DNA from 2 places in the Nonomuraea sp. NPDC049758 genome. Region 2 is predicted to be linked to the other one. Evidence: riboswitches for the same ligand, from Rfam matches in the RefSeq annotation. Region 2 holds a riboswitch; the other holds the start of a gene.

Region 1 (10,742 bases), on a different contig from region 2:
GGCGCTCAAGCGGGCCGTCATCGGCGCCCTGACCGCCGCCGCGATCAACGTCCTGGACCTGGAGGCCGCGCCGCTGCCCGTGGCCCGCTTCCACACCGCCCGTGAGTCGGCCGCCGGCGGCATCGCCCTGCGCACCACGCCGGGCGACCCGCAGAGCGTCGACATCGTCATCATGGACGACCGCGGCGCCGACCTGCCCCCGGCCGCCCAGCGCAAGCTGGAGCGGGTCTTCTCCCGCCAGGAGTACCGGCGGGCCTTCCCCGGCGAGATCGCCGAGCTGCACTACCCGGCCAGGGCCGTCGAGGGCTACACGCACGAGCTCATGCGGGCCATCGGCGTCACCGGCGTCAAGGACATGAAGGTCGTGGTCGACTGCGCCGGCGGCACCTCGTCCCTGGTGATGCCCACGCTGCTCAGTCGCGCCGGCGTCGAGGTGCTCACCGTCAACGCCCGGCTGGACGACGTCTCGCCCACCGAGACGCTGGCCGAGCGCCGCCGCGACCTGCAACGCCTGTCGGAGCTGGTCAGCTCTTCGCGGGCGGCCTTCGGCGTGCGCTTCGACCCGGTCGGCGAACGCATCGCGCTGGTGGACGAGACCGGCCAGCTCATCAGCGAGGAACGCGCCCTGCTGGTCGTGCTGGACCTGGTGGCGGCCGAGCGCCGGGGCGGCCGGGTGGCCCTGCCGGTCACCACCACGCGGGTCGCCGAGCAGGTCTGCCGCTTCCACGGCGTGCAGGTGCAGTGGACCTCGACCGCGCTCGACGCCCTGACCTCCGCCGCCCAGGGCCCCGACATGATCTTCGCGGCGGACGGGCGCGGCGGGTTCGTCGTGCCGGAGTTCAGCCCGGCCATCGACGGCCTGGCCGCGTTCATGCGCCTGCTGGGGCTGGTGGCCCGCACCCGGCTGTCGCTCAGCCAGATCGACGCCAGGATCCCCGAGGTCAAGCTGCTGCGGCGGAGTATCCCCACCCAGTGGGCGGCCAAGGGCGCGGTCATGCGCTCGGTCATCGAGGCCGCCGAGGCCGAGCCCGACGGCTGGCGCGTGGACACCACCGACGGCGTGCGGGTCGCCCGCGACGACGGGTCGTGGGTGCTGATCCTGCCCGCCGCCGCCGAGCCGGTCACCGACCTGTGGGCCGAGGCCCCCGACATGGACGGCGCGCAGGCACTGCTCGAACGGTGGGCCCGCGTGGTCGAGCAGGCGGCCGTCTGATCACGTAGAGTAGCGGAAAAGCCTTCGCCCGAGATGTGCGCGCGGAGTGCCGCAAGATCGTAATGTAGAAACGCGCGGCGGCATGGACCACGGGGTGGGGGCGGCGGTAACTTTGTCAGCGTCCGAACCGCAGTCCAGCGCCCCGCCTTGACCTTTGCCGCTGATCAGCGTAAGTTGCGGCATTCGCAAACTTGAAGAGCGAAGGCAGGCGCGTCCCCAGCACCGTCGCCGCGTCTTCGCGGTAGGAGGCCGAGCCGATCGATGCCGAGCGTCTACTGCACGCAGTGCGGGCACGCCAACCCCGAGGATGCCCGTTTCTGTTCCCGCTGTGGGTCACCGCTGACCAGACCCGAGGTCTCCGGGGACACCACGTCGACGATCTCGGTCGCGGGAATCGAGGCGTACGAGGCTGAGACAGGCGACATGCTCCTGGCCGAACGGGCGCTGGTCGAACAGCTCCCGCCCGGCACGGCGTTGCTCACGGTGACCAGAGGGCCCAACCAGGGCAGCCGGTTCCGGCTGGACAAAGACCTCACCACGACCGGGCGCCACCCGGAGAGCGACATCTTCCTCGACGACATCACCGTCTCCCGTCGCCACGTCGAGTTCTACCGCCACCGCGGCGGCCAGTTCTCCGTACGCGACGTGGGCAGCCTCAACGGCACCTACGTCAACCGGGAGCGCATCGAGGAGGTTCCCCTGCACTCCGGAGACGAGGTGCAGATCGGCAAGTTCCGCCTCGTCTTCCTGATGAGGGTCAACGCCGGCGCATGAGCTCACAGGCGGCACGCTCGCACATGAGCATCGGGGAGGTGCTCGCCCTGCTGCAGGGCGAGTTCCCCGACGTCACCGTGTCCAAGATCCGCTTCTTGGAGGGTGAGGGGCTGATCGAGCCCGAGCGCAGCCCCTCGGGCTACCGCAAGTTCACCCATCTCCACGTCGAGCAGTTGCGTTTCATCCTGACCGAGCAGCGCGACCACTACCTGCCGCTGCGGGTGATCAAGGACAAGATGGCCGAGAGCTTCGGCCGTCCGCGCGCGGTGCAGCAGACCCAGGAGGTCCGCTACGACCGGGCCCAGCTGCTGGAGGCGGCCGGCATCGACGAGGAGACCCTCGCCGAGCTGGAGGACTACGGCCTGCTGGCCCCCGTGGCCAGGCGCTACGACGAGGAGGCGCTGAAGATCGCGCGCAGCGTCGGCGCCCTGGCCCGCTTCGGCCTGCACGCCCGCCACCTGCGCGCGGTCAAGGCCGCCGCCGAGCGGGAGTGCGGGCTGGTCGAGCAGACCGTCGCGCCCATACTCAAGCGGCGCGCGCCCGGCGCCATCGGCGAGGCCGACGAGGCCGCCAGGGAGTTGTCCACGCTCCTGCTCGATCTGCACGCCTCTCTGGTGCGCCTCGGCGTCAGGTCTGTCCTGGGCCGCTGAGGGCACAGAGCTGGAAGGCCGGGGCACATTCCAGGCCTGCCGGGTGTTACGTTGAAATGCACAAGCGTGTAGCAGAAACGACCCAGTCAACAGCTGTGCCGGGCGACCGGCCGGCCGAATACGGAGCAGCCCGTGTTGCAGATGGAGGTCGTGGGCGTTCGAGTTGAGATGCCCACAAATCAGCCGATCGTCTTGCTCAAGGAGGCACACGGGGAACGGTTCCTTCCGATCTGGATCGGCATGACCGAGGCGACCGCGATCGCCCTGGCGCAGGCCGAGGAGCCGCCGCCCCGGCCGCTCACCCACGACCTGTTCAGGGACGTGCTGAGCGCGCTCGGCGTCGGGCTGCGCGCGGTCAACATCGTGGCCCTGCGTGACGGCATCTTCTTCGCCGACCTGGTGTTCTCCAACGGCGTGGAGGTCAGCGCCCGCCCCTCCGACTCGATCGCCCTGGCGTTGCGCACCGGCGCGCGCATCTTCGCCAGCGAAGAGGTGGTCCAGGAGGCCGGTGTGATCATCCCTGACGACCAGGAGGACGAGGTGGAGAAGTTCAGGGAGTTCCTTGACACGATCACTCCCGAGGACTTCGGCAGGGCGGGGTAGGTATTTCAGTGCATTTACGCTTCACGACGCGCCGAGCCGGATCGTTGACTGAGCATGGTCACGGTCCTACGGTGCAAGTGAAACCCGTGGTCGCCCTTTACGAACCCCCAGATCAGGCCATGGGATGAGAGAAAGCCGGAGGTCCGCGTGGCGGTCAGCAGCGGCGAGGGAAAGACGGCCGGCCAGGAAGATCCGGTGCGGCGCGAGAGCGCGCGGCAGCGTGCCGGAGAGCAGGGACTGCTCTTCGACGAGCAGCCCGCGACGGTGCCCGACGACATCGGATACCGCGGGCCCACAGCCTGCTCGGCGGCCGGCATCACCTACAGGCAGCTCGACTACTGGGCACGCACGGGCCTGGTCGAGCCCACGATAAGAGCCGCGCACGGCTCGGGCTCGCAGCGGCTCTACAGCTTCCGCGACATCCTGGTGCTCAAGGTCGTCAAGCGGCTGCTCGACACCGGGGTGTCGTTGCAGCAGATCCGCACCGCGGTGCAGCATCTGCGTGACCGCGGGGTCGCCGACCTCGCGCAGATCACGCTCATGAGCGACGGTGTCAGCGTCTACGAGTGCACCTCGGCCGACGAGGTGATCGATCTCCTCCAGGGCGGCCAGGGCGTGTTCGGCATCGCGCTCGGCCGGGTCTGGCGAGAGGTCGAGGGCTCCCTCGCGGAGCTGCCGGGGGAACGGGCGGCGGTCGAGGACACCGTCCCGGCCGACCATCCCGCTGACGAGCTCGCCAAGCGGCGTCGCGCACGCCGCACGGGGTGAGCTGAACCGCTGAACACACCGTAGTAATCTAGGACAGAGTAAGGCTGACGACCCCGTGCGGGAGAGTCCCTGGGCTTCGGTCCTGGGGCGCCGAAGGAGCAACCCTCCCCGGAATCTCTCAGGCATCCCGTACCGCTCGGGTGAGGCAACTCTGGAAAGCAGGTGCGCCCGCCAGGCGCACCTCACCGACGGTGCAAGCCCCACGGTGGGGTGAAGCTCTCAGGTCGCGATGACGTCGCGATGACAGAGGGGGAGATCCGGCACTCGCCCGCGCCCTGGCGCCGGTCTCCAAGCCTCGGGAGGCAACCTCCATGACCGACCTGTCCGCTCCGCCGTTCTCGTCCAGGCACATCGGCCCATCCGAGTCCGAGCAGCAGCGCATGCTCGAGGCCGTGGGCTTCGAGTCCGTCGGCGATCTGGTGGCCGTGGCCGTGCCCGAGGCCATCAGGGTCAAGGACCGGCTCAAGCTGCCGGCCGCCGCGAGCGAGACCGAGGCCATCGCCGAGCTGCGCGAGCTGGCCTCCCGCAACCGGGTGCTGACCTCCATGATCGGCCTGGGCTACTACGACACCGTCACGCCCGCCGTCATCCGGCGCAACCTGCTGGAGAACCCGGGCTGGTACACCGCCTACACGCCGTACCAGCCGGAGATCTCGCAGGGCCGCCTGGAGGCGCTGCTGAACTTCCAGACGGTCGTCTCCGACCTGACCGGCCTCGACGTCGCCGGCGCCTCCCTGCTGGACGAGGCCACCGCCGCGGCCGAGGCCATGACGCTGGCCCGCCGGGCCGGCAAGTCCAAGAGCGACGTGTTCGTGGTCGACGCCGACACGCTGCCCCAGACCAAGGCCGTGCTGGCCACCCGCGCCGAGCCGCTCGGCATCACGCTGGTCGAGCACGACCTCGACGGCGAGCTGCCCGAGTGCTTCGGCGTGCTCGTCCAGTACCCGGGCGCCTCGGGCCGCCTGCGCGACTTCCGCGACGTGGCCGCCAGGGCGCACGAGGCGGGCGCGCTCGTCGTGGCCGCCGCCGACCTGCTGGCCCTCACGCTGGTGGCCGCCCCCGGCGAGCTGGGCGCCGACATCGCCGTCGGCTCCTCCCAGCGCTTCGGCGTCTCCTTCGGGTTCGGCGGGCCGCACGCGGCCTACATGTCCGTACGCGAGGGCCTGCAGCGGCAGATGCCCGGCCGCCTGGTCGGCGTGTCGGTCGACGTCGACGGCGACCCCGCCTACCGGCTGGCCCTGCAGACCCGCGAGCAGCACATCCGCCGCGAGAAGGCCACCAGCAACATCTGCACCGCCCAGGTCCTGCTGGCCGTGATCGCCGGCATGTACGCCGTCTACCACGGCCCCGAGGGCCTGCGCCGGATCGCGCACCGCGTGCACCGGCACGCCGTCGCGCTGGCCGGCGGGCTGCGCGAGGCCGGCCTGGAGGTCGTGCACGGCGAGTTCTTCGACACCGTGCTCGTCCGCGTGCCCGGCAGGGCCGCCGAGGTGGTGGCCGCCGCCGCCGAGCGCGGCGTCAACCTGTGGCAGGCCGGCGAGGACCACGTCTCGATCGCCTGCGACGAGAAGACCGGCGCTGCCGAGCTGGTCAAGGTCTGGGCCGCCTTCGGCGTCGAGCGCGAGGAGGTGGCGCTGGAGGCCGACGCGCTGCCGGCCGAGCTGCTGCGCGAGTCGGACTACCTGACCCACCCGGTCTTCCACAGCCACCGCTCCGAGACCGCGATGCTGCGCTACCTGCGCAGGCTGCAGGACAAGGACATCGCGCTCGACCGTTCGATGATCCCGCTCGGCTCGTGCACGATGAAGCTGAACGCGACCACCGAGATGGAGCCGATCACCTGGCCGGAGTTCGCCGGCGTGCACCCGTACGCGCCGGAGGCCCAGACCGAGGGCTACCGGGAGCTCATCGGCACCCTGGAGGGCTGGCTGGCCGAGGTGACCGGCTACGACGCGGTCTCCATCCAGCCGAACGCCGGCTCCCAGGGCGAGTTCGCCGGCCTGCTGGCCATCCGCGCCTACCACCAGGCCAACGGCGACACCGAGCGGGACGTGTGCCTGATCCCGTCCTCGGCCCACGGCACGAACGCGGCCAGCGCCGTCATGGCGGGCATGCGGGTCGTCGTCGTGGCCTGCGACAGCGACGGGAACATCGACCTGGCCGACCTCGACGCCAAGATCGCCAAGCACCGCGACAGGCTCGCCGCGATCATGGTGACGTACCCGTCCACGCACGGCGTGTACGAGGAGTCGATCACCGAGGTCTGCGCCAAGGTGCACGAGGCCGGCGGCCAGGTCTACGTCGACGGCGCCAACCTCAACGCCCTGGTGGGCCTGGCCAAGCCGGGCGAGTTCGGCGCCGACGTGTCCCACCTCAACCTGCACAAGACGTTCTGCATCCCGCACGGCGGCGGCGGCCCCGGCGTCGGCCCGGTCGCGGTCCGCGGCCACCTGGCGGCCTACCTGCCCGGCCACCCGCTGCGCGACGGCGGCCCGGTCGGCCCGGTATCGGCCGCCCCGTACGGCTCGGCGGGCATCCTGCCGATCTCGTGGGCGTACGTGCGGATGATGGGCTCCGAGGGCCTCACGGCGGCCACCGAGCAGGCCATCCTGTCGGCCAACTACCTGGCTCGGCGGCTGGCCCCGCACTACCCGGTGCTCTACACCGGCCGCGGCGGCCTGGTGGCCCACGAGTGCATCGTGGACCTGCGCCAGATCACCAAGGAGACCGGCGTCACCGTCGACGACGTGGCCAAGCGCCTGATCGACTACGGCTTCCACGCGCCGACCATGTCGTTCCCGGTGGCCGGGACGCTGATGATCGAGCCGACCGAGAGCGAGGACCTGGACGAGCTCGACCGGTTCGTGGACGCCATGATCGCCATCCGCGGCGAGATCGCCAAGGTGGCCTCCGGCGACTACGACAAGACCGACAACCCGCTGCGCAACGCGCCGCACACGGCCGAGTCGGTCACCGCCGACGAGTGGGCCCACCCGTACTCGCGGACCGAGGCGGCCTACCCGGTGGCCTCGCTGCGCGAGGGCAAGTACTGGGTGCCGGTGCGCCGCATCGACCAGGCGTACGGCGACCGCAACCTGGTGTGCTCCTGCCCGCCGCTGGAGGCGTACGAGGACTGATCCGCCCGCGCGGGTCCCCGCCCGGGGGCCCGCGCCGGATCTGGCCCAGTCCTGCACCGTCAAGTGAGCAGACATGATCGCGACGAGCCGTTAGGCTCGGTGCGATCCGTCGCCTGAAGGAGCTCTCTTGACGTTCTCAGAGCTGGAGACCCCGCCTCTCGACACCGCCCGCCGCCTGGCCGAGGGCGGCGACCTGGAGGGTGCGGCGGCGATCCTGACCGAGCTGGTCGCCGACCCCGACAGCCCCGACCGGGCCCAGGCGGCCGTGGGGCTGGCCGTGGTGCTCGACGAGCGCGGCGACACCGAGGCCGCCCGCGCCGCGGCCCGCACCGCGCTGGCCACCGGCCATCCCGAGTACGCCGCCCAGGCCGCCTGCCACCTGGCCCAGGGTTTCGAGCGCGAGGGCCGCGACGACCAGGCCAGGGCCGCCTGGCAGGCGGTGCTCGGCGTCGGCACGCCGGCCTACGTCCCGCTGGCGCACCTCGCGCTGGCCCGGCTGGCCGGCAGCCCGCAGGAGGCCGGCAAGGAGCTGCGCTCCGCCCTCGACGCGAGCCTTGACTCAGGCGACGCCGAGGCCGCCGCGCACGCGGCCCGCCAGCTCGCCGAGACGCTGCTGGAGTACGGCGACCCGGGGGAGGCCGCCGGGCTGCTGCTGGACGCGCTGGAGTTCGCCCCGGCGCGGGAGCTGCCGGGGCTGCGGGTGCTGCTCGGCATCGCGCACCTGGAACTGGCCTGCGCCGAGTTCGCCGAGGCCGTCGAGAGCGGGGCCGACCCCCAGACGGGCGCGCTGGCCATCGAGCTGCTGGCGCGCACGCTGCCGCTGCGCGGCCGCACCGAGGACGCCGGCCAGGTGTGGACCTACGGCCTCGAACACGAGGACCAGACCATGGCCGCCGAGGTCCGGCTGCGTTTCCACCGCGACACCTGAGTGCCGTGAGGGGGCTCAGCCGCGGCGCATGATGGCCACGGCGGCGGCCACGTTGATGGCGACGATCGCCAGCCACGTGATCGTCAGGCCGACCAGCCCCGAGTTGCCGGACGCGATGGCGGTCAGCGGGATGCCGAGACCCATCGAGCCCAGCGCGACGGGGATCATCGCCGCGCCGTTGTTCTGCCGCTGCTTCGGCTTGGCCGGAGGAAGGCCGTGGCCGCTCAGCTCGGCCTGGACGCGGGCGGCGATGGTGGCGTCGAGCCGTTCGACGAAGGACTCGACGAGCGCGGCCTCGTAGTCGGGGCCGAGGTCGCGGCGGGCGTCGAGGGTGGCCTGCAGGTCATCCCGGATGGGGCGCATCTCTGGCATGCAAGCCATCATCCCGGTTGTCCGGCGCGCCGTCATCAGACCTGGGAGCCAACGGCGGATCCTCCCCAGGTACGGTGCTGCCATGGAGATCATGACTCCGCGGGGGCCGGCGCTGGTGCAGGTCGACGAGGCGGCCGAGCCCCGGCTGCTGCTGGTGCTGACCCACGGCTCGGCCGGGGGAGTGGACGCGCCCGACCTGCTGGCCGTCCGTGATGCCGCGCTGGGGGTGGGGGCGACCGTGGCCAGGGTGTCGCAGGCGTTCCGGGTCGCGGGGGCGCGGGCGCCGGGCTCGGCCGCCCGGCAGGACGAGGCCTGGGAGGTGGTGCTGGGCGAGCTGCGCGGCGGGTGGCCGGGGTTGCCGCTGGTGCAGGGCGGCCGGAGCAACGGCGCCCGGGTGGCCTGCCGTACGGCCTCGGCGGTGGGCGCGGCGGCGGTGGTGGCGCTGGCCTTCCCGCTGCACCCGCCCGGCAGGCCGGAGCGTTCCAGGGCCGAGGAGCTGCGCGGGGCCGGGGTCGACGTGCTGGTGGTCAACGGGGACCGGGATCCGTTCGGAGTGCCGGATCCCGCGGACTGCGCCCGGCTGGTGGTGCTGCCGGGCGAGGGCCACGACCTGAAGCGGGACCCCGCCCAGGTGGGCGAGGTCGTGGCCCGGTGGATCGGTGATTACGCCGCCGTCAGGCGGCGCCCACCAGGGGGTCGGGCCGGTGCGGCGCGATGACGGTGCCGCTGGGCAGCAGCTCCCCGGTGTCCTCGAACAGGACGACGCCGTTGCAGAGAAGGCTCCACCCCTGCTCGGGGTGGCATGCGAGGGTGCGTGCTGCCTCGCGGTCCGGCGCCTCGGCAGACGGACAGGCCGGGTCGTGCGGGCACATCGGCGTGCCTCCGATATCTCGTGGGTGCTCCCGGGAGAGGGACGGGAGCGGCTCGGGTTTGTTGTTCTGGCAAGTGTGCGACGTGTGTCACACGGTCCGACATAGCCCGTTCGGACTGTTACAGGAGGATCCCCCGGTCGTGTGACCTTCGACACAGCGTGCCTTATGCAGGATAACGGGCCAAGCGCGACACGCGCACTACGTTTGCAACCCCTTGAGCAAAGCGTCGAGCCCTCTTTCGAAGTCCACATCCGCCCTTTCGTCCCGCCTGACCCATTCATCGACTTCCGGGTCAGCCCATCCGGATTGCTGGACTTCGACCGCGACGCTGCCGAACACGAACGCCCGCAGCGCGCGCACGGCCTCGGGGGCGTCGTTCAGGCCGCCGTCGGCGAGCTGCTCGGTCTGCTCCCTGATGGCGACGGCGGTGGCGCCCTTGGGCGGCTTGGTCAGGGCCAGCGCCAGCACGCCCGGATGCTCGCGCAGCAGCTCCCGGCCCGCCCGGCACCACGCCCTGGCCGTCTCCTGCCAGGTGGCCGCCTGCTCCACGTGCACGGACGTGACGTGCTCGGCCAGCGCGTCCATCAGCGCCTCCTTGCCGCGGGGCAGGTGGTGGTAGATGGCCATGGCCTCCACCTCCAGGGCGTCGCCCAGCCGGCGCATGGTGAGCCGGCGCAGCCCCTGGCTGTCGGCGATGTGGAGTGCGGCCTCGATGATGCGCTCGCGGGAGAGTGGGACGGGAGGTCTCTTTGCGGGCATGGTGATCATCTTACTGGGCGGCCCCGTCCGTCGCCCGGTGTTCGGGGGCGGTGTCGGACGGCGTACCCTTGTGGGTTGAACAGCAAAGACTGCGTGAAGGGCAGGGTCGATGGCGTTTTTCCGTCCGCGGGTGAGCCGGGAGGCCGAGGTTCGCTACCACGCGGACCAGGAGATCTCCAAGGGCTTCCCGCAGCTGCTTGACAAGGCCAGGCAGGCCGAGCAGATCGTGCGCGACCTGCGTGCGGCCGCGGCCGACGAGATCGAGCTGCTGGCGGCGGGCCGGGCGTTCGACGTCGCGCTGACCGAGGCGCTGCGGGCCGCCGAGGCCGGGCAGCGGGCCACGTTCGGCGTGCGCTCGTACGACGACCGCATCGCGCGCCGCAAGGCCAAGGCCACCCCCCGCGGGGCCATGTGGACGGCCGAGGTCGACCGGCTGCGCACGTTGCGCGAGGAGAACCGCATGTGGGGCATCCCGCGCGTGCCCCGGCCGGTGCCCGCCACCGTCTGACCGAAGGCACATGAAAGCCCCGGCGCCGTGCGCGCCGGGGCTCTTCGTGCGTTCCGGGCCCGTCACCGTCAGGTCCTGACGGCCGGGGCTCGCGTTCCTGGGCCGTCGCCGTCAGGGGCTGACGGCGACGGCCGGGGTGGTGCGGGTCAGCTGGCCCA
Region 2 (10,742 bases):
CGACGTCACCAAGAGCCTCGGCGGCGAAGGCCGTGATGCCGACGGTCACGGTGATGCCGTCGTCCACGCCCGACACCCACTCGTGCTCCTTGGTGTAGTTCAGGTCGTCAGGGATGTTGCTCACTTGTTCCTCCTGTAGAAGGGCAGCTCGACCAGGTCCATAGGTTCATGGCTGCCCCGGATGTCCACGGCCAGACCTGTGTCGGCCCCGGCGTCCACGTAGGCCATCGCGATGGGCTTGCCCAGGGTCTGGGAGGGCGCACCGCTGGTGACCTCGCCGACGACGGCGCCGTCGCGGGTGACCGGGTAGCCGTGACGCGGCACCCGGCGGCCCTGGGCGACCAGGCCGACGAGGCGGCGGCGGGGCTGGTCGTCCTTGACCGCCTCCAGTGCCGCCCTGCCGACGAAGTCACCGGGCTTGTCGAATTTCACCACTCTGCCCAGCCCCGCGTCGAACGGGGTCAGGTCGGAGCTCAGCTCGTTGCCGTAGAGCGGCATGCCGGCCTCCAGCCTGAGGGTGTCGCGGCTGGACAGACCGGCGGCGCGCAGCCCGTGCGGCTCGCCCGCGGCCTCCAGGGCGCGCCAGAGCGGCACGGCGTCCTGGTTGGCGACGAACAGCTCGAAGCCGTCCTCGCCGGTGTAGCCGGTACGGGCGATGAGCGCCTGGCGGCCGTCGACCACGCCGGGCAGGCCCGCGTAGTACTTGAGACCGTCGAGGTCGGCGTCGGTGAGCGTGGCCAGGATCTCCTGGGCCTTCGGGCCCTGGATCGCGATGAGGGCGTACTGCTGGGAGCGGTCATCGACCGCCGCGTCATACGACTTAGTACGATTTTTCAGCTCATCAGCGACCTTGTCGGAGTTCGAGGCGTTGGCCACCACCATGAACTCCTCGTCCGCCAGCCGGTAGACGATGAGGTCGTCGAGCACCCCGCCGCGCTCGTCCACGATCATCGTGTACCTGGCCCGGCCGGGCGCGAGCGCCGACAGGTGGCCGACCAGCGCGTAGTCGAGGGCCTCTCCGGCCTGCGGACCGGTCAGGAAGATCTCGCCCATGTGCGAGAGGTCGAACAGCCCGGCCGCCTCGCGGACGGCTTTGTGCTCCGCCGACTCGCTGCCGTACCGGAGCGGCATGAGCCAGCCGGCGAAGTCGGTCAGCGTGGCGCCTAGGGCCTCGTGGACGTCTCGTAGCGGCGTAGGTCGGGACATTTGTCGCACCTCAGGACAGGATTGGATGCCAGCATCCTCCCCCTCTGTCATGGATGCCTGAGAGCTTCGCCCGAGTTTTACCGGACTTTCACCTTCGGCGAGGCCCCGAGGGCCTGCTTTCCAGAGGTCACCTCCCCGTAAGAACGCCTTACAGGGCTGCCGCGCGGTCCTTTGCCTTGAGAGGTTCGCGGGGAGGGCTTGCTCCTTCAGGGACCCTGACCGGCTGTCAGGGTGCTCTCCCGCACGGTTTCGCCGGTGATGTCCGTCAGCCTAGTGCCGTCATGGGGGTGTTGTCGCGCTTCGCCCTCCGTCATCCGCGGCATCCGCGACATACCGCACGCAGCGAAAAGCGGCCGCGGCCCCGGAGAGGCGGGGTCGCGGCCGCGTTGGTGGCCGCGCGCGAGCCGGTCATGGCAGGTCAGCTCGCACGCGGCAGCTCGGGGCGGGCCGGCGGTGACCGGCCCGCGGGGGATCGAACCCGGAGATCAGGCCCGAGGGTCAGGCCCGCGCCCAGAGGGCGGGCACGTTCGGCGGCTCCCAGCCCGGCAGGCTGGTGTGCGCCTGGAGGCAGCGGTAGCTGACCCCCTGGTAGGTGACGACGTCTCCGGCCGTGTACGACTTGTAAGCCGTCCAGGTGGTGCCCTGGCCGTCCCCTCCGACGGTCAGGGTGAAGGACGCGGAGTGGTCCGCCGTCGCCCCGTCGCCGTTGATCCCTATGGTGTACGTCCCCGCCGCGACACCGCTGGTGGTGGCGATCGTGACGGTGGACGACTGGCCCGCCTGAACCGTGGACGGGCTGAAGGAGACGGTGACCCCGCTCGGCACGTTCCCGGCGGAGAGCGCGACGCTCTGCGCCTGGCCGGACGTGACCTGGGTACTGACCGCCGCGGTAGCCGACTGACCGGCCTGGACCGATGCCGACGACGGGGTCACCGAGATCGAGTAGTCGTTCTCCGTGGGCGTGCTGGTGCCCACGGCGAGCTTCCATATGGCGTACGCGATGGCGTCGGAGTTGCGGTCGAGCGCCGTGGTGTTGATGGCGCTCGGGTAGCTGTCGCACGCGCTGTGGTAGCAGCGGTCGAACGCCTGCCCGGCCGAGCCGCCCCACTTGGCGGCCTGGGCCGAGCTCTTGACCGCCCCGGCTCCCGTGGCCAGGCCGCCGACCCGGACGCCCGCGCTCTTGAACGAGGCGTGGTCGCTGCGGCCATCGCCCTCCCTGTCACCCTCGGTCTGCAGGCCGATGGTGGCGAAGTAGTCGTTGAAGGTCCGCTGGATCGCCGCGTCGTCGTCGTAGACGAAGTAGCCGGCGTTGGTCGAGGCGATCATGTCGAAGTTCAGGTACACCTCGACGCCGCTCGCGCCGCCGTTCTGCACGTAGTACCTGGACCCGACCATGCCCGCCTCTTCGGCGCCCCACCAGCCGAAGCGCACGTGCTTGGTGAGGGTGGGCTTGCGGGCGGCCAGGGTGAGGGCGTTCTCCAGGAGCGCGGCCGAGCCGGAACCGTTGTCGTTGATCCCGGGGCCGGCCGCGACGCTGTCGAGGTGGGCGCCGAGCATCACGGTCTGGTTGGCCGGGCCGCCCGGCCAGTCGGCGATCAGGTTGCTGCCGCCGCTGAAGTTCTGCACGCGGGTGGTGAAGCCAGCCGCGTCCAGCTTGCCCTTGATGTAGTTCATCGAGGCGGTGAAGCCCGGCCTGCCCGAGGCGCGGTTGCCGCCGTTGCTCGTGGCGATGGACTGCAACTGGCTCAGATGCGCCGTCACGTTCGCGACGGGGATGTCGGGCGCGGGGTCGGCGGCGGCGCCGGCCGGTCCGGCCGGCGTGGTGAGGGTCAGGGCCAACGCGGCGGTGGCCGCGGCGCCCAGCCTGAGCATGGCGTTCACGATCTGTGGCTCCTCAAGGGGGTTGGGCGGCCACCCCGGCGTGGCCGCCCAGGTCGTGCGACTTAGACCGGCTGCCAGAGGGCAGGGGTGTTGGGCGGCTCCCAGCCCGGCAGGCTGGTGTGCGCCTGGAGGCAGCGGTAGCTGGTGCCCTGGTAGGTGACGGTCTGTCCGGCCGTGTACGCCGTGTACGTCTGCCACGTGGTGCCCTGGCCGCCGCCCACCGTCAGGCTGAAGGAGGCCGAGTGGTCGGCGCTCGCGCCGTCGGCGTTCAGGCTGATCGTGTACGTGCTGGGCGTCACGCCGCTCGTGGTCGCGAACGTCACCGTGGACGACTGCCCGGCGGTGATCGTGGACGGGCTGAAGCTGACCGTCACGCCCGCGGGCACGTTGCTCGCCGCCAGGGCGATGCTCTGCGCCTGACCGGCGGTGACCTGCGTGCTGACCGTGGCGGTGGCCGACTGACCGGCCTGCACCGAGGCCGACGACGGCGTCACGCCGAAGGAGTAGTCGTTCGGCGAGCTCTGCCCGATCTGCAGGTTGTAGGTGGCCTGGCGGTCCACGTCGGCGCCGTCGGCCGTGATGGCGATCGAGTGGCTGCCCTGCGGGCTGCTCGCCGAGGTGTTGATCGTCAGCGTCGAGCTCTGCCCCGCGGTGATGGTGGCCGGGCTGAACGAGGCGGTCACGCCGGCCGGCAGGGTGCCGGTCCGCAGGGTGATCGACTGCGCCGAGCCGCCGGTCACGGTGGTGCTCACCGTGGTCGTGGTGCTCTGGCCGGGAGTCACGCTGCCGGAGGCGGGGTTCAGGTTGACCGAGAAGTCGTTGTTGCCCTGGGTGCAGGTCGGCTCGCCGGACTGGGCCCGTACGCTGACGCCGTCCCAGGCGTTCTTGACCACGTTGAACTCGGCGCAGCTGCCCGGGTACAGCGTCTTGGCGGCCTGGAGGGTGGCGACCCTGGCCTTGGCGTGCGTCCACGGCTGGGTCTTCATGTTCAGCGCGGACATGAACACCTCACCGGCCTTGCGGATGCCGATGCCGGTGATCGCGGCGCCGTTGTCGCAGCGGGTGCTGGCGGGCTTGCCCGAGGGGTTGGTGCCCTCGGCCACCAGGTAGAACCAGTGGTTCTGCGGGCCGGCCGCCGCGTGCACCTCGGTGTTCGGGATGGAGGCGCTGTAGCAGTTCGGGTGGCTGAGGGCCGACGGGTTGTACATGTTGCGGATCGGCCCGGCCCCGGAGAGGTTGACCTCCTCGCCGACCAGGTAGTCCGGCGGGTCGTTCGGGTTGTTGGCGTACGCCTCGGTGAGGGCGCCGAAGATGTCGCCGGTGGACTCGTTCATGCCGCCGGTCTCGTTGCCGCTGCCCGAGCCGCCGCTGGTGAACTGGAAGATGCCGTGGCCGAACTCGTGGCCGACCACGTCCATCGACGTGAGCTGCTGGGAGTTGGCGGAGTTGTGGCCGAAGGAGCCGTACTGGCCGTTCCAGTAGGCGTTGACGTCGGCCAGGCCGACGCGGGCCGGGTAGCCGCCGCCCTGGCCGTTGATGCCGTTGCGGCCGAGCCAGGCGCTCAGCATGTCCCATTCCCGCTGCGCGGCGTAGAGCGCGTCGACGCAGGCGGTCTCCAGGTTCGTGCCCGAGCCGTTGCCCCAGGTGTCGGTGGTCTTCGTGTACGGCGAGCCGTTCTGGCCGCCGCACGCGACGCCGCTCCTGCGGGGGTCGCGCATCGTGTACGAGGGGCTGGTGTCGATGGTGACGGTGCCGACGTAGTAGCTGTTGCCGGTGCCGTCGCGCACCTCGTCCCAGTCGTCGATGACCTTGCCGGTCAGGGCGTCCACGTAGACGTGGAGCTTGGTCTCGTGACCGGCGGCGTTGGCGCCGGTGACGAGGACCTCCCAGGCCAGCCGCGGGGTCGTCGTGGTGGCGTGCACGGACAGCACGGGCGTGGCGACGGTCTCGACCCTGGCCACCTTGGCCCTGGCCGTCACGGCGGCCTGGGCCGCGGTGACCTTCGCCTTCGTGCCGATCCCGATCTTCGTGCGCTGCCCGGTGGCGACCGTGTCGACCACCGCGCCGGAGGCGTCCGTGGCGACGACCACTTCGCCGCCGTAGACGGGCAGGCCCGCGTGCTTACGGGCGTAGGTCAGGTACTGCAGGCCGCGGACGCCTTCGACGGTCGACGTCAGCGTGAACGTGTCCTGCTCGGATGCCAGCAATGCCGCCGAGTCGGCCAGGATCGCGTTGTGTGCGGTGGCGATCGCGTTCCTGCGCTCGTCGGGGCTGGGAGGATCGGCCACCTGCGACGCTTGGGCTGTGGCGCTCGTGGCGCCCACCAGCGAGCTGGTGGTCAGGGCTAGCGCGAGCATTGCGGCAGCCCCCAACCTGAGTTTGGGGTTCACTCTCTGGCTCCTCAGGGGGGTGTGGAGTGGAAGAGCCCCGGCCGGCTGGGGATGAACACAGGGTGACACCGGGATGGCGCGATCCGGTACCCAACAAGTTTCCTATAACGCGGTGGTATGGCCCCCTGAGCTGGGATTTCGCCGGATTTTAGGGCGCAGAAAAGGTAAAGAAGCTTTCCAGTAACGGTCTCAGCAGGCCGCCGTGAACGCCTCGAAGAGCGCCGGTCCCTCGCCCGCCTCCGGGTGCCACTGGACCGCCACCGCGAACCCGCCGGAGTCGAGCTCCACCGCCTCGATCGTCCCGTCGCCGGCCGTGGCGGTGACCGTGAGGCCCCGGCCGAGCCGGTCGATGGCCTGATGGTGGTAGTGCGGGACCGCCACCGGGTCCGTGCCGAGCACCTTGGCCAGGCGGCTGCCGGGGACGGGCGTGACCGGCAGGTGGCCGAACTCGCCGGGCGCGGGGGAGTGGCCGGTGTGCCCGGTCACGTCGGGCAGGTGCTGGTGCAGGGTGCCGCCGAGCAGCACGTTGAGCACCTGCAGGCCGCGGCAGATGCCCAGGAACGGCAGCCCGGCCTCCAGGGCCGCCGCCAGGAGGGCGAACTCGGCCTCGTCCCGGAACTCCCGGACGTAGCCGGTGCGCTCGTGCGCCGCCCGGCCGTACCTGGCCGGGTCGACGTCGCCGCCACCGGCCAGGACGAGACCGTCGAGCCGCCCCACGACCTGGGCGGGATCGCCGGCCGGCGGCAGCAGCACGGGCTGCCCGCCGGCTTGGACGATCTTCTCGACGTACATGTACGGCAGCAGCGCGACGGGCAGGTCCCACACGGTGAACCGGGCGGGCTCGACGTACGTCGTGACGCCGATGACCGGACGGGTCACAGCGGCGTCACGTACGCGCCGGAGATGCCGCCGTCCACCAGGAACTCGGCCCCCGTGATGAAGGAGGCGTCGTCGCTGGCCAGGAACGCCACGGCGGCGGCGATCTCCGACGCCTCGGCGAAGCGGCCCACCGGGATGTGCACCAGGCGCCGCTGGGCCCGCTCGGGGTCCTTGGCGAACAGCTCCTGCAGCAGCGGCGTGTTCACCGGCCCGGGGCACAGCGCGTTGACCCGGATGCCCTCGCGGGCGAACTGCACGCCCAGCTCGCGCGACATCGCCAGCACGCCGCCCTTGGAGGCCGTGTACGAGATCTGCGACGTGGCCGACCCCATGACCGCCACGAACGACGCGGTGTTGATGATCGACCCCTTGCCCTGCCGCCGCATGTACGGGATGGCGTGCTTGCAGCACAGGTACACGCTGGTCAGGTTCACCTCCTGGACGCGGCGCCAGGCGTCGAGGCCGGTCTCCAGGATCGAGTCGTCGTCGGGCGGCGAGATGCCGGCGTTGTTGAAGGCGACGTCCACGCTTCCGTAGGTCTCGTGGGCCGTGGCGAACATCCGGACGACGTCGTCCTCGCTGGTCACGTCGGCCTTGACGAAGAGGCCGCCGACCTCGCCCGCGGCCTTGGCCCCGGCCTCCTCGTCGATGTCGACGCAGACGACCTTCGCGCCCTCCTGCGCGAACCTGCGCGCCGTGGCCAGCCCGATGCCGCTGCCCGCGCCGGTGATGACGGCCACCCGGTCCTGCAATCGCTGCACTGTCACTCCCAGGAAATGAAGACGTTCTTGGTCTCGGTGAAGGCCGTCAAGGCGTCCGGGCCGAGCTCACGGCCGAGGCCGGACTGCTTGAAGCCGCCGAACGGGGTCCAGTAGCGCACCGAGGAGTGCGAGTTCACCGACAGGGCGCCCGACTCCACCGCGCGGGCCACCCGCAGCGCCCGCCCGACGTCGCGCGTCCAGATGGAGCCGCTCAGCCCGTACGGGGTGTCGTTGGCGATGCGCACGGCCTCGGCCTCGTCGGCGAACGGCACCACCGACACGACCGGGCCGAAGATCTCCTCGGTGAAGGCGCGGTCGGTGACCTTGGAGGTGAGCACCGTCGGCGGGAACCAGAAGCCCCTGCCCTGGGGGCAGTCGCCCTGGAGGTAGGGCGTGCCCTCGACGAAGCCGCGGACGCGCTCCAGGTGCTCGGCGCTGATCAGCGGGCCCATCTCGGTGGACTCGTCGAGCGGGTCGCCGACCTTGACGCCGCGCACCGCCGCCGACAGGCGTTCCAGGAACTCGTCGTACACCTCGGCCTGGACGAGGATGCGCGAGCGGGCGCAGCAGTCCTGGCCGGAGTTGTCGAAGACCGCATAAGGGGCGGTTCTTGCCGCTTTTTCGAGATCTGAGTCGGCGAAGACGATGTTCGCCGACTTGCCGCCCAGCTCCAGCGTCACCCGCTTGACCTGCGCCGCCGCCTTCGCGGCGATCTCCTTGCCCACCTCGGTCGAACCGGTGAACACGATCTTGGCCACGCCGGGATGCTCGACCAGCCGGGCCCCCGCGACCTCCCCTGCCCCGGGCAGCACCTGGAGCACCCCCTCGGGGAGGCCCGCCGACAGGGCCAGCTCGGCCAGCCGCAGCGCCGTGAGCGGAGTCCATTCCGCCGGCTTGACGATCACCGTGTTGCCCGCCGCCAGCGCCGGCGCGACGCCCCACGACATGATCAGCATCGGGAAGTTCCACGGCACGATGACGCCCACCACGCCCAGCGGCTCCTGGAACGTGATGTCCACGCCGCCGGGCACCGGGATCTGCTTGCCGTGGTTGCGCTCGGGGGCGGCGGCGTAGAAGTGCAGCACGTCGCGGACGGCCCCGGCCGCCCAGCGCGCGTTGCCGATCGGGTGCCCGGCGTTGTCCAGCTCCAGCCGGGCCAGCTCCTCGCCGTGGGCGTCCACCAGGTCGGCGAAGCGGCGCAGCAGCCGCGCCCGGTCGCCCGGCGCCACCTCCCGCCAGCTCTGGTACGCCTTCGCGGCCCGCTCCACCGCCCGGTCGACCTCGGCCGCGTCGGCCAGCTCGACCTCGGCGACGACCTCTTCCGTCGCCGGATTAACGATCCTCATGCCTACCGTCACATTCGCTCGAAACCACGGAACAGCTCCCAGTCCGTCACCGCCGCGTCGAAGGCGGCCAGCTCCACGCGCGCGTTGTTCGCGTAGTGCTCGACCACGTCGTCGCCGAACGCCTCCCTGGCCAGCTTCGACCCCTCGAACAGGGCGAGCGCGTCCCGCAGGGTGTGGGGCACGGTCTCGGCGCCGGAGTCGTAGGCGTTGCCGCCGAAGGCGTCCTCCAGCGGCAGCTCCCGGTCGATGCCGTCCAGCCCGGCCGCGATCAGCGCCGACACCGCCAGGTAGGGGTTGACGTCCCCGCCCGGCACCCGGTTCTCCACCCGCAGCGACGGCCCGTGGCCCACCAGCCGCAGGGAGCAGGTGCGGTTGTCGACACCCCACTTGACGGCGGTGGGCGCGAAACTGCCGGGCACGTAACGTTTGTAGGAGTTGACGTTGGGCGCGTACAGCAACGTGAGCTCGCGCATGCGGGCGAGCTGCCCGGCGATGAACCGCGCGCCGAGCGGCGAGAGCCCGTACGGCCCCTCGCCCGCCATCACCAGGCCGCCGTCGAGGCCGCGCAGCGAGATGTGGATGTGGCAGGAGTTGCCCTCGCGCTGGTTCGGCTTGGCCATGAAGGTGATCGAGCGGCCCTCCTGGGCGGCGATCTCCTTGGCGCCGTTCTTGTAGATCGAGTGGTTGTCGCAGGTGCGCAGGGCCTCGTCGTAGCGGAAGGCGATCTCGTGCTGGCCGAGGTTGCACTCGCCCTTGGCCGACTCGACGTACATGCCGGCGCCCTCCATGTCGCGCCTGATGCGCCGGAGCAGCGGCTCGACGCGGGCGGTGCCGAGGAGGGAGTAGTCGACGTTGTAGAGGTTGGCGGGGGTCAGGTCGCGGTAGGCGCGCCGCCAGGCGTCCTCGTAGCTGTCGTCGTAGACGACGAACTCCAGCTCGGTGCCCACGTACGCGGCCAGGCCCCGCTCGGCCAGGCGGGCGAGCTGGCGGCGCAGGATCTGCCGCGGCGAGGCGGTGACCTCGCCGCCCTCCTCCCAGGCCAGGTCGGCCATGACCAGGGCGGTGCCGTCCTGCCAGGGGATCCGGCGCAGGGTGGACAGGTCAGGCTTCATCGCGAAGTCGCCGTAGCCCCGGTCCCAGGAGGACATGTCGTAGCCGGCGACGGTGTTCATGTCCACGTCGACCGCGAGCAGGTAGTTGCAGCCCTCGGAGCCGTGGTGCAGCACCTCGTCCAGGAAGTAGCGGGCGGAGAGCCGTTTGCCCTGCAACCTGCCCTGCATGTCGGCGACGGCGAGCAGCACCGTGTCGATCCGGCCGGAGGCGACCTCGCCCCGCAGTTCCTCGACGGACAGGAATCCGTTGCCCGCTGGTTCGCTCACCCTAGGTCGCTCCGATCTGCTCTGAAGCGCTTTCCCGTTGATTGGGCTAGTCTCAGACCATTGATGTGTATGCCGGGATCGCTTGTCAAGACCTGAGGACACCTTGGACGATTCGGCGCGTTTGATGACAGTGCTGCGCCCGGTGAAGGCGGGGAACGCCTTCGAGGAGACCGTGGAACGGCTGCTCCAGGCGATCAAACTGGGCGTGGTGCCGTACGGCGACAAGCTGCCGCCCGAGCGCGAGCTCGCCGTGCGGCTGGGCATCAGCAGGGTCACCCTGCGCGAGGCCATCCGCGCCCTCCAGGACGCGGGCTACCTCGACGTGCGGCGCGGCCGGTACGGCGGCGCGTTCGTCACCTATGTCCCGCCGCGGCCCGACGCGGGCGACCTGCGGCAGGCGGTGGCCGACATGGGCATGGCCGAGCTGTCGGACGCGCTGACGTTCCGGCTGGCGGTCGAGTGCGGGGCGGCACAGGTGCTGGCCGCGGCCGAGCTCACCCCCGCCCAGCGGGAGGTGCTGCCGCGCCGCCTGGCCGAGCTGGACGAGGCGCCCCTGGAGGACTACCGGCGCCTGGACACGGCCTTCCACCTGTCGATCGCCGAGCTGACCGGCTCGACGCTGCTCGCGGCGACGTGCGCCGACGCCCGCTCCCGGGTGAGCGACCTGCTGAACGCGATCCCGATGCTCCAGGTGAACATCGAGCACGCGGCCGCCCAGCACCGGGCGATCGTGGACGCCATCCTGGCCGGCGACCCGGACGCGGCGCGCCGGGCGATGTCCGAGCACCTGGAGGGCACGGCAGCCCTCCTGCGCGCCTTCCTGGCCTGAGCGTGGGCCGGGGCCGTCAGGCGGCGGTGTCCGGGGTGCGGAGCTGGAAGGTGTGGCGGGCGCCGTCGGGC

The links. A riboswitch is a leader RNA that binds a small molecule or an ion and turns the genes downstream of it on or off. The one in region 2 is predicted to bind glycine.
Region 1: it holds a riboswitch for glycine, as region 2 does, so the genes downstream of both, gcvP (aminomethyl-transferring glycine dehydrogenase) here and gcvT (glycine cleavage system aminomethyltransferase GcvT) in region 2, are expected to answer to the same signal.

Annotation. Positions count from the first base shown of each region.
Region 1 covers NZ_JBFAMZ010000012.1:53,758-64,499, reverse strand. The annotation lists gene AB0J46_RS29180 (mannose-1-phosphate guanyltransferase) at 1-1,213, shown strand, start outside; gene AB0J46_RS29175 (FHA domain-containing protein) at 1,475-1,987, shown strand; gene AB0J46_RS29170 (MerR family transcriptional regulator) at 2,011-2,637, shown strand; gene AB0J46_RS29165 (bifunctional nuclease family protein) at 2,770-3,240, shown strand; gene AB0J46_RS29160 (MerR family transcriptional regulator) at 3,388-4,008, shown strand; glycine riboswitch at 4,057-4,153, shown strand; gene gcvP (aminomethyl-transferring glycine dehydrogenase) at 4,320-7,145, shown strand; gene AB0J46_RS29150 (hypothetical protein) at 7,273-8,073, shown strand; gene AB0J46_RS29145 (hypothetical protein) at 8,089-8,445, opposite strand; gene AB0J46_RS29140 (alpha/beta family hydrolase) at 8,528-9,163, shown strand; gene AB0J46_RS29135 (DUF5999 family protein) at 9,120-9,317, opposite strand; gene AB0J46_RS29130 (TetR/AcrR family transcriptional regulator C-terminal domain-containing protein) at 9,516-10,076, opposite strand; gene AB0J46_RS29125 (hypothetical protein) at 10,186-10,584, shown strand; gene AB0J46_RS29120 (RNA polymerase sigma factor) at 10,731-10,742, opposite strand, start outside.
Region 2 covers NZ_JBFAMZ010000001.1:193,981-204,722, reverse strand. The annotation lists gene gcvH (glycine cleavage system protein GcvH) at 1-124, opposite strand, end outside; gene gcvT (glycine cleavage system aminomethyltransferase GcvT) at 121-1,206, opposite strand; glycine riboswitch at 1,241-1,340, opposite strand; glycine riboswitch at 1,361-1,458, opposite strand; gene AB0J46_RS00890 (M28 family peptidase) at 1,705-3,078, opposite strand; gene AB0J46_RS00885 (M4 family metallopeptidase) at 3,150-5,444, opposite strand; gene AB0J46_RS00880 (gamma-glutamyl-gamma-aminobutyrate hydrolase family protein) at 5,667-6,356, opposite strand; gene AB0J46_RS00875 (3-oxoacyl-ACP reductase) at 6,353-7,117, opposite strand; gene AB0J46_RS00870 (aldehyde dehydrogenase family protein) at 7,120-8,463, opposite strand; gene AB0J46_RS00865 (glutamine synthetase family protein) at 8,472-9,842, opposite strand; gene AB0J46_RS00860 (FCD domain-containing protein) at 9,967-10,671, shown strand; gene AB0J46_RS00855 (DUF2264 domain-containing protein) at 10,688-10,742, opposite strand, start outside.